Regions from separate parts of the Nonomuraea sp. NPDC000554 genome, predicted to be linked through region 1. Evidence: riboswitches for the same ligand, from Rfam matches in the RefSeq annotation. Region 1 holds a riboswitch; each other region holds the start of a gene.
The links. A riboswitch is a leader RNA that binds a small molecule or an ion and turns the genes downstream of it on or off. The one in region 1 is predicted to bind cyclic di-AMP.
Positions count from the first base shown of each region.

Region 1 (2,192 bases):
AGGCCGCCACCGACCAGGGCCAGGCCGCCGGCCACGACCGCGCCGGTCACGCCGCTCGACGCGCCCGAGGCGGGCTCGCTCTCGGCAGAGGCGGCCTGCGGATGCACGTCGGCCACGTTGGCCACAGCGGCCACAGCGGCCTTGGGCTCGGCGGCTGCGGGCGCGGGCGCGGCGGGAGCGGGCTCGCTCTTGTCCGCCGTGTCCTTCTTGACGAGGACGGTCGGCGGCTTGGCCGGGTGCTTGTCCACGCGGGACCAGGCGCCGGACGAGTACGCCACCGGGTAGTTCTTCTTGCCGGGGCCGGAACCCCACTTGGTGATGACGTACTTGATCTTGATGTGGCCCTCGCCACCGACGCCGTCCACGCCCAGCGTGCTGCTGTTGAACGAGCCGCCGGTCAGGTAGGCGAACGTCTTGGCGTCCAGGTCGAGCATGACACCGCTGTTGGAGGGGACGCCGGGGCCGCGGTCGCCGACGAAGAACGGCGCCTTCTTGTCCTTGTAGACGACGTAGCCCTCGGTCATCAGCGGCCAGCTCGGGCTGGCGACGAGCCCCTTCTGCATGGGCTTGCCGCTGGCGGGCAGACCGGTGTCTCCGGCGCGGCCGGAGGAGTCGTCCCAGAAGTAGGACGCGGTGGTGCCGCCCTTGAGCAGAGGCTGCTTGTCGTAGGGGGTGTCGGCGTGTGCGGGGGATCCGGCGCCGATGGCCACCGCACCGAACGCGGCGGCGGCGATAGCGGCAAACGAGCGCATGCCAAGACGTACAGACATGAAGTCAAAGAGTCCTTTGTGAGGGTACGGGGAAGCAGCGCTCCCAAGGGCGTAGCCGGGCGGGTATGCCGAAACGGTCGCTACGCGGAGCGCTGGAAGTTCAGGGGAAGGGGGGCCGCTCTCAGTCGGCGGCGGGTGACACTACGCGGGCTGGGGGTACGACGCGGTGAACCATCAGGTAGGTTGTCCTCTCCATCTCGCCTACCGGGTTAGCTGACGGGTTCGGGCGTGGAGATGCCCTACCGACGCACTTGTCGGATTCACCCCAAAGAGATGGGTCCCCGGTTCCCGCGGGCGCGGGATTCGACGTCAGCCAGCCGCCTCTTCCTTGTGAAGGGCCAGGTCACTAGCTGATAACACCAGGACTGTACCCAAGAAAACGGACAAGGGCAAAGGTAACCCCATAAAACGGGCGAAGATCTACCTTTTACGACATAGCAGGCAAAAGAAAAGGAGGGCACGGCCCATGCCGTACCCTCCCGAACAGTCCGGTCTCAGCCGCCGCTCTTCCGCCTGAACGAACGCTTGCTCGAAGCCGGCCCGTGGGCCCCGTGAATCTTGGAAGGGTCGGCGCCCCTGCCACCCGCGCCCGACCCGGCCTGCTGGCTGCGCTTACGCTCCAGCGCCTCGCGGAACTTGCGCTTCAACTCGTCCTCGGGGGTTTCGCTGACTTCCGGCTCCGGTGTTTCCGCCATGAGGACCTCCTGGTGTTTGGGACACACACAGCTTCGCACGGCGCGGCTCACGCCGCGAAACCGGCCTCCGCCCGCTCCTCACGGACGATGGGCCGCAGCCGCCCGCCCGGCAGGGCCACCAGCGCGGCCAGCGCCACCAGCGCCCCCGCCACCCCCAGCGACGGGATGACCACCGAGGCGGCCGAGGCGTGCGCGGCGGCCAGCCCGTGCAGCGGCGCCTCGGTCGAGATGACCGAGGCGTAGGCGGTGCCGGCCAGCGCCAGCGCGACCGAGCCGCCGATCTGGCGGAAGAACGTCAGATTGGCCGAGGCCGTGCCGAGGTACCGGGGCGGCACCGACTGCTGCACGGCCACCGTCAGCCCCGACAGCATCGGCCCCATGCCGAGGCCGATGAGCACCATCCACCCCGCCAGCAGCCAGCCGGGCGTGTCGACGGCCAGGTTCAGGCAGAGCAGCGTGCCCGCCACCATCAGGAACGGCGCGGCCACGAGCCAGGGCTTGTAGACGCGGGTCCTGGTCATCAGCGCCCCCATGACCATGCTGCCGACCACCATCGCCAGGGTCAGCGGGTAGATCCGCAGCCCCGACTGGGTCGCGCTGAGCCCGAGCGCCTCCTGGAAGTACCTGGGCAGGAAGACGACCCCGGCGAACATGCAGAACGCGGTGCAGAACGAGGTCACGTTGACCAGCGTGTAGGTGCGGTTGCCGAACAGGTGCATCGGCATGA
Region 1 covers NZ_JBEPDC010000013.1:192,795-194,986, reverse strand. The annotation lists gene ABT294_RS24900 (hypothetical protein) at 1-770, opposite strand, end outside; cyclic di-AMP (ydaO/yuaA leader) riboswitch at 954-1,089, opposite strand; gene ABT294_RS24895 (DUF5302 domain-containing protein) at 1,265-1,465, opposite strand; gene ABT294_RS24890 (MDR family MFS transporter) at 1,513-2,192, opposite strand, start outside.

Region 2 (2,192 bases), on a different contig from region 1:
ATCGAGATGTGCACGTGGTCGTAGTGGTTCTCGGTGATGCTGCCGCGGTCCGACATGGCTTCCCAGCCCGAGCCCTGGTTGATGCGCTGCTTCCAGATGACGTACTTCACGCCGAGCTTGGCCTTGTTCTGCAGGGCCCAGGCGGCGATGTGGTCGCCCAGGGCGTTGTTGACGCTGCTCGGCATGGTGCCGCCGGTGCTCATCATGAAGTCGCAGGCCCGGCCGAGGGGGTGCTCGCCGCTCGATCCCGACCTGAAGCACCCCACCTCGAACGGCAGCGCGAAGTTCTTCTCGATCAGCCCTCGGATCACCCGCATGCGGGCGGTGATGTTGTCGGAGCCGGAGGGCAACTCGGGCGCCCAGCTGCCGTCGGAGCGCCGGCCCGGTCCTGTCGGGACGAGTTGCGTGAGCTTCTTCTGGATGTCCTTGATGACGTCCTGGGCGCCGTCGCGCTGCTTGGCGACGTCCGCCGTGTCCGTGCGGATCTTGGACTCGAGCGCGGCGGCCTCGTCGGAGGCGCGCTTCTTCTCGTCGCGGGCGCTGGCGACGCTCTGCACGATGGCCTGCTGCTCGCTGGTGAGCTGTTCGAGGACGGCGGCGGCGCCGCCGTCGGTGGGCAGCAGGAAGGACGGATCGCCGTTCTGGTAGCGCAGCTGGATGAGCTCGGAGACCCGCCTCTGGGCCGTGGCCAGCGTCTGGTCGGCGGTGGCGAGCCGTTTCCTGGCCCCCTCCGCGTCCTGTCGCGCCTTGGCCAGCTCGACGCGCTTGAGGTTGTAGCTCTCGATGAGCTTGTCGACTTTCGCGTTGAGCTTCTTGAGCTCGGCGCGCAGCTGCGCCTCCGTGGGTTTGGGCGCGGCCGAGGCGACGGCCGGGCTGAAGGCCGCGGAGGCGGCGGTGACGAGAGCGATGGCCAGACTCGCGGGGGACGCAGCCGCCACGTACGTGTTCCTCTCCCTCTGCCGGCCGGGTTAGCTGACGGGTTCGGGCAGGAGTGATGTCCCTACCACCGAAGTGGATTCACCCCGGTTGCGGTGGGTCCCCGGCTCCCGGGCAACGCGCCCGGGATTAGGCGGCAACGGCTGTTACGGCCGGTGCAAAAGGGATGTTAGTAGTAAAACCAAGGTCATGCGACCTCAATCGGAAATCAATTAGTGATCTACCTGTGATCGAAGCATGCGTGCCGCCTCCTCAGGCAGCACGTCGTTGACGAACGCCCCCATCGCCGACTCCGAGCCCGCCAGGTACTTCAGCTTGCCGGGCGCGCGCCTGATGCTGAACAACTCCAGGTGCAGGTAGGCCAGCTCGCGCTGCTGCCGCACCGGCGCCTGGTGCCAGGCCGAGATGTACGGCATCGCCACGCCGAACAGCCCGTCCAGTGCCCGCAGCACCGAGGTGTACAGGGGCGCGAACGCGGCCCGCTCCTCCTCCGACAGCGCCGCCAGGTCGGGCACCTGCCGGTGCGGATACACGTGCACCTCGAACGGCCAGCGGGCGGCGGCGGGCACGAACGCGGTCCACAGCTCGTTCGAGGCGACCACGCGGGTCCCCTCCGCCCGCTCGGCGGCCAGCACGTCGGCGAACAGGTTGCCGCCCGGGTGGCGTGAGGCGGCCGCGAGCTGGAGCTTGGTGCGTGGGGTCACGTACGGGTAGGCGTAGATCTGGCCGTGCGGGTGGGGGAGCGTGATGCCGATCTCCTCGCCGCGGTTCTCGAAGCAGAACACCTGCTCCACGCCGTCGATGGCCGACAGCTCGGCCGTCCGGTCGGCCCAGGCCTCCATGACCAGCTCGACCTGGGAGTCGGACAGGCGGGAGAACGACGAGGAGTGATCGGACGTGAAGCACACGACCTCGCACCGTCCCACTCCCGGCCGTACTTCGCTCAGTCCGCCCACCTCACCGTAAGTACCGAAATTTCCGGAAAAGGAGGGGAAGCGGTTCTCGAACACCACCACGTCGTAGTCGCGCGCCGGAATCTCCGAGGCCCGCGTGTCGGTCGACGGGCACAGCGGGCACTCGTCGGCGGGAGGCAGGAAGGTGCGCGTCTGCCGGTGCCCCGCGATCGCGATCCACTCCTCGGTCAGCGGGTCGTAACGGAGCTCGGACGCCACCGGCCTGGGGTCGAGCGGCCGCCGGTCGATCGCGCTCCTGTCGGCGTCGTCGCGCCGGTCGAAGTAGATCAGCTCTCGGCCGTC
Region 2 covers NZ_JBEPDC010000028.1:27,768-29,959, reverse strand. The annotation lists gene ABT294_RS38865 (coiled-coil domain-containing protein) at 1-938, opposite strand, end outside; cyclic di-AMP (ydaO/yuaA leader) riboswitch at 944-1,082, opposite strand; gene galT (galactose-1-phosphate uridylyltransferase) at 1,149-2,192, opposite strand, start outside.
Region 2: linked by a shared signal. The riboswitch ahead of ABT294_RS38865 (coiled-coil domain-containing protein) and the one ahead of ABT294_RS24900 (hypothetical protein) in region 1 are both predicted to bind cyclic di-AMP.

Region 3 (2,192 bases), on a different contig from region 1:
GCCCGGTGTGTCGAGCGGAAGAGCAAACGGGAGGCGAGTGCGGATGCCGGGAGGCAGGCTGACCTACGAGGACCGTCAGAGCATCGCCGCGGGGCTCGCCGAAAGGCTCGGGTACGCCGAGATCGCCAGGCGCCTCGGGCGGCCGACGTCCACGATCAGCCGGGAGGTGGCGCGCAACGGCGGGCCCGGCGGCTACCGGGCCGACCGGGCGCACCAGGCGACCGAAGGGCGCGCCCGCCGGCGCAGGCGGGCCCCGTCACCGGCGCCGCAGGTCGCCACCGGCGGATACGGGCGCGACCCGGAAGCGGTGCGCGACCTCGAGGAGGGCCTCACGGCGCTGCTGGTCCAGACCGGGGTCCCGCGGACGACGGCCAGGGTGCTCACCTGCCTGTACACCACCGACTCCGGCAGCCTCACCGCCGCCGAACTGGTCCAGCGGCTGCGGGTCAGCCCGGCGTCGATCTCCATGGCCGTCGGCTACCTCGAGGAGCAGGCGCTGCTCAGGCGCGAACGCGACCCCGGGCGGCGGCGCGAGCGGTACGTCATCGACGACGACGTCTGGTATCGAGCCTTTCTGGCGAGCGCCCAGATGACCGTCATGCTGGCCGACGCCGCCCGGGGCGGAGCCGACGTCCTCGGTGCCGCCACGCCCGCCGGCGCCCGGCTGGGGGACATGGGCCGGTTCCTCGGGTACCTCGGCGACGACATGGTCCAGACGGCCGAGCGCTGGTGGCAGATCTTCGTGGCACACCGGACGGCGGGCCGCCGGTACGGCGGGGCGGGTGACCCTTGCCACGTGACGGATGTGACAAGAGTTACAGATGGGACCTGACTCGAACCTGTGTCGTCAACTGTGAGCAGGGTCACATTTGAGTAACGACGGCCTGGCTTCCAGCAGGCATTCGTCCCCTTACTGACACCTTTATCTGATCTTTACAGGCTGACTCGGACTTTGCCAGCTCCAGAACTTTCGGCGTAGCTTCTGGCCGTCGCGGTGCCAAGCCATGGCGCCGCGAATCGACATCGGTCCCCCCGATGTGGACGAGATAGTCATCCGCTGGCCCGCCGCCACTCCCACCGAGCACGACACCCGGCGGTGAGGCCTGCCGAATCCGTGCAGCCAGGAGGCACGGAGCCGGGGACCCAGCGATCCCGTTCCCCAGGGATCAGGGGTGAATCGGCGCGTTACGCGCCGTAGGGCGACTTCCAGGCCCGAATCCGTCAGCTAACCCGGTAGGCGTTCGTGGAAGATCCAAGGAGAAATCCTGTCTACCCACCCGCATAACCCCCGTCTGTCCCGTTTTGCCGTGAGTGGCGTTGCGCTCACGATGTCCGTGGCGGCTGGAGGGCTGATCCTCCATGCCCCGGCGGCGCAGGCGGCGACGACGAGCGAAAGGGCCGGCACTTCCACGACCGCGGCGGCGAAGACCGTCGGGACCGCGAAGACGGCCACGGTTTCTCGGCAGATGGCGAAGGCCCGCAAGGCCGTCGCCGTGGCCAAGGAGCAGGTCGGTGACCCCTACCGGTTCGGCGGCACCGGGCCTGGCTCGTTCGACTGCTCCGGACTCGTCCAGTACGCCTGGAAGAAGGCCGGAGTGAAGATCCCGCGCGTGACGAACAGCCAGTTCGCGCGCATCAAGAAGAAGATCTCCTGGAAGAGTCTCAAGCCGGGCGATCTGATGTTCTTCCGCGGGCTCGGACACGTCGGCATGTACGTCGGCCATGGCAAGATGATCCACTCGCCGAGGACCGGCGAATCGGTGCGTATCGACAAGCTCGGCGGCTGGCGCAAGGCGTCGTTCGTCGGCGCGGTACGTCCCGGCCTGTGACCGATCACGAAACGCCCCGCCCCTGCCAGGGGCGGGGCTTTCGCGTGCCGTCATCCGGCAGGCCGCCTTCCACCGTGGCGCTCCGCGGCCTTGCGGGCGGTGCCAGGTTTCGCGCCCGCGGCAGGCCGCGTTCCGCTGTGGCGCTCCGCGGCTTTGCGGGCGGTGCCAGGTTTCGCGCCTGCGGCAGGCCGCGTTCCGCTGTGGCGCTCCGCGGCTTTGCGGGTGGTGTCCGGTTTCGCGCCTGCGGCAGCACGGTCTTGACGATTGGGGGCCTGCGTTCCCCGCGCTGTGACCTGCGGCCTCGCGGCCGTCTCCGGTCGGCCGGGCCGCTACGATCTGGCATGGTGTCCGTGCAGGTGAGCC
Region 3 covers NZ_JBEPDC010000007.1:191,849-194,040, forward strand. The annotation lists gene ABT294_RS16295 (GbsR/MarR family transcriptional regulator) at 44-832, shown strand; cyclic di-AMP (ydaO/yuaA leader) riboswitch at 1,095-1,255, shown strand; gene ABT294_RS16300 (C40 family peptidase) at 1,308-1,829, shown strand; gene ABT294_RS16305 (gluzincin family metallopeptidase) at 2,186-2,192, shown strand, end outside.
Region 3: linked by a shared signal. The riboswitch ahead of ABT294_RS16300 (C40 family peptidase) and the one ahead of ABT294_RS24900 (hypothetical protein) in region 1 are both predicted to bind cyclic di-AMP.

Region 4 (2,192 bases), on a different contig from region 1:
AGGGCCTCCTCGCGCGACTTCACCTGGATCAGCCAGAAGCCGGCGATGAGCTCCTTGGCCTCGGCGAACGGGCCGTCGATCACGGTGGCCTTGCCGTCGCTGTAGGAGATCTGCGCGCCGTGCGAGCTCGGGTAGAGGCCCTCGGCGGCCAGCAGGACTCCCGCCTTGGCCAGGGCCTCGTTGTACTCGATCATCTTGTCGACGTACTCCTGGCTGGGCAGCACCCCGGCCTCGGTCTGCTCGTTCGCCTTGCCCACGATCATGAACTTCACTTCGCGTCTCCTTCGGTCGAGGGTGCGGCCTCGTAGCAGCGTCGAACGCGCGTGGCGCGCATCGACAGCGGAGTCGAAGTCTTGCCGAGACCTTTCGGTCCGGGCAACCGTGAGAGCCCGCGAAGCGCGCGCCCGAGGGGAGTGGGCGCGCGCTTCGCGGGCAGGGGGATGGGGAGAGTGGGGGGATGGTGGGGGAGGGGGCTCAGGCCGCGTAGTCGGGGTAGCCGTAGCCGACGACCTGAGACGTGGGACGGACCCGCTGCTCGACGACGCCGTTGCCGGTGTTGCCCTCGATGGTGGAGATCGTGCCGTCACCGTTGGCCTTGACGACGAAGCCGACGTGGTTGATGTCGTCCAGGCTCTTGCTGCCGCTCCAGGCGAAGAAGACGACGGCGCCGGGCTTGGGCGCGGTGCCCCAGTGGTCGTTGTGCTTGAACCACTTGGCGTGCTCGACGGTGTAGGCGTCGGAGCCGATGGAGGCGCCGAGGCCCGTCTTGTCGCCGATCCAGGAGACGAACATCGAGCACCAGGCGGCGTTGATGTAGTCGGCCCTGGTGCCGCCGTCGCGCTGGATGGTCTCGGCGGCGCGCGCCGAGGCGGCGTACCACTTCTGGAACTTGGTGCCGCCGCCCATGGCGTTCTCGGAGGTGCCGATCTGCGCCTTGGCGAGGGAGAGCACCTGCGCGGCCGTGACCTTGACCTTGCCGCTCCGCTCGTGGTCGGCCGGGCGCACCTGCGAGTGCTGGTGGGTCAGCGCGGCGGAGGGGGTGGTCTGGGCGTTGGCGGCCGTGGGTGCGGCGATCGCGGCGGCGATGACGGTCGCGCCGAGAGCGGCGCGGGCGTAGCTGAACTTCGGGGCACGAGCAAGTCGGTGCATGGCCATCGTTCGGGGATACTCCTTGCTTCCATGCCGCTTACCGGGTTAGCTGACGGGTTCGGACGTGGAAGCTGTCCTACGGCACTGACGTGCCGATTCACCCCAAGGAACGTGGGTCCCCGGTTCCGCGCGAGGCGGATTCAGCGGTCACAGGGGGTCCTGTGATGTGTCTTGCGATGGGCAGGCGACGAACCGGACAAACCGGACGTTACGCCTCGAATGCCCTAGAAGGTAATACATGGGGCAAGCAGATTACAAGTGCATAAATGCCCAGCTAGGAGAGTTGCCGCCTAGCGTCCGCCAGAAGCCCCATCATGGCAAGGGAATCGTCAAGGGTTATGACTTGGCTCTCAGTGCGTCCCTCTGCTAGCGCCGCCCGCACCTCGCGCAGCTCACCGACGTAGCCGCTCTCGCCCGGCTCCAGGACGTGGACCTCGTCCTCCATCGACGGCCCCGACAGCACCACCCGGCGCGGCGCCCAGAACGGCGCGTCGATCTGCGCCCGCATCCCGGTGCCCACGACGTAGGCCGCGTTCGGATACGACCCCAGTAACGACGCCTCCACCAGCGCCCGCCTGCCGCCCGGATACAACAGCACCCCGCCGACCTCCGCGTCGACGCCCGAAGGCGCCAGCGAGCCCGTCACCTGCAGCTCCGACGGCATCCCCAGCAGCAGCTGGGCCAGCCCGAACGGGTAGATCCCCAGGTCGAGCAGCGCACCCCCGCCCAGCTCGGGCGCCCACAGCCGGTGCGCCCGGTCGTAGGGCAAGACGAACCCGAACGACGCCTGCACCGACCGGATCTCGCCGAACCGGGGGTCGCCGGCGATCCGCTGGATGAGCGGGTTGAACCGCATCCACATCGCTTCCATCAGGAAGACCCCGGCCTCCCGGGCCAGCCGCACCATCCGCTCGGCGTCGGCGACGGTGGCCGCGAGCGGCTTCTCGCACAGCACCGCCTTGCCCGCCGCGATCGCGGCCTCGGCCACCTCCAGGTGCTGGGCGTGCGGCGTGGCCACGTACACGGCGTCGACGGCCGGGTCG
Region 4 covers NZ_JBEPDC010000037.1:101,171-103,362, forward strand. The annotation lists gene ABT294_RS44675 (YciI family protein) at 1-263, opposite strand, end outside; gene ABT294_RS44680 (CHAP domain-containing protein) at 475-1,155, opposite strand; cyclic di-AMP (ydaO/yuaA leader) riboswitch at 1,169-1,305, opposite strand; gene ABT294_RS44685 (Gfo/Idh/MocA family protein) at 1,424-2,192, opposite strand, start outside.
Region 4: linked by a shared signal. The riboswitch ahead of ABT294_RS44680 (CHAP domain-containing protein) and the one ahead of ABT294_RS24900 (hypothetical protein) in region 1 are both predicted to bind cyclic di-AMP.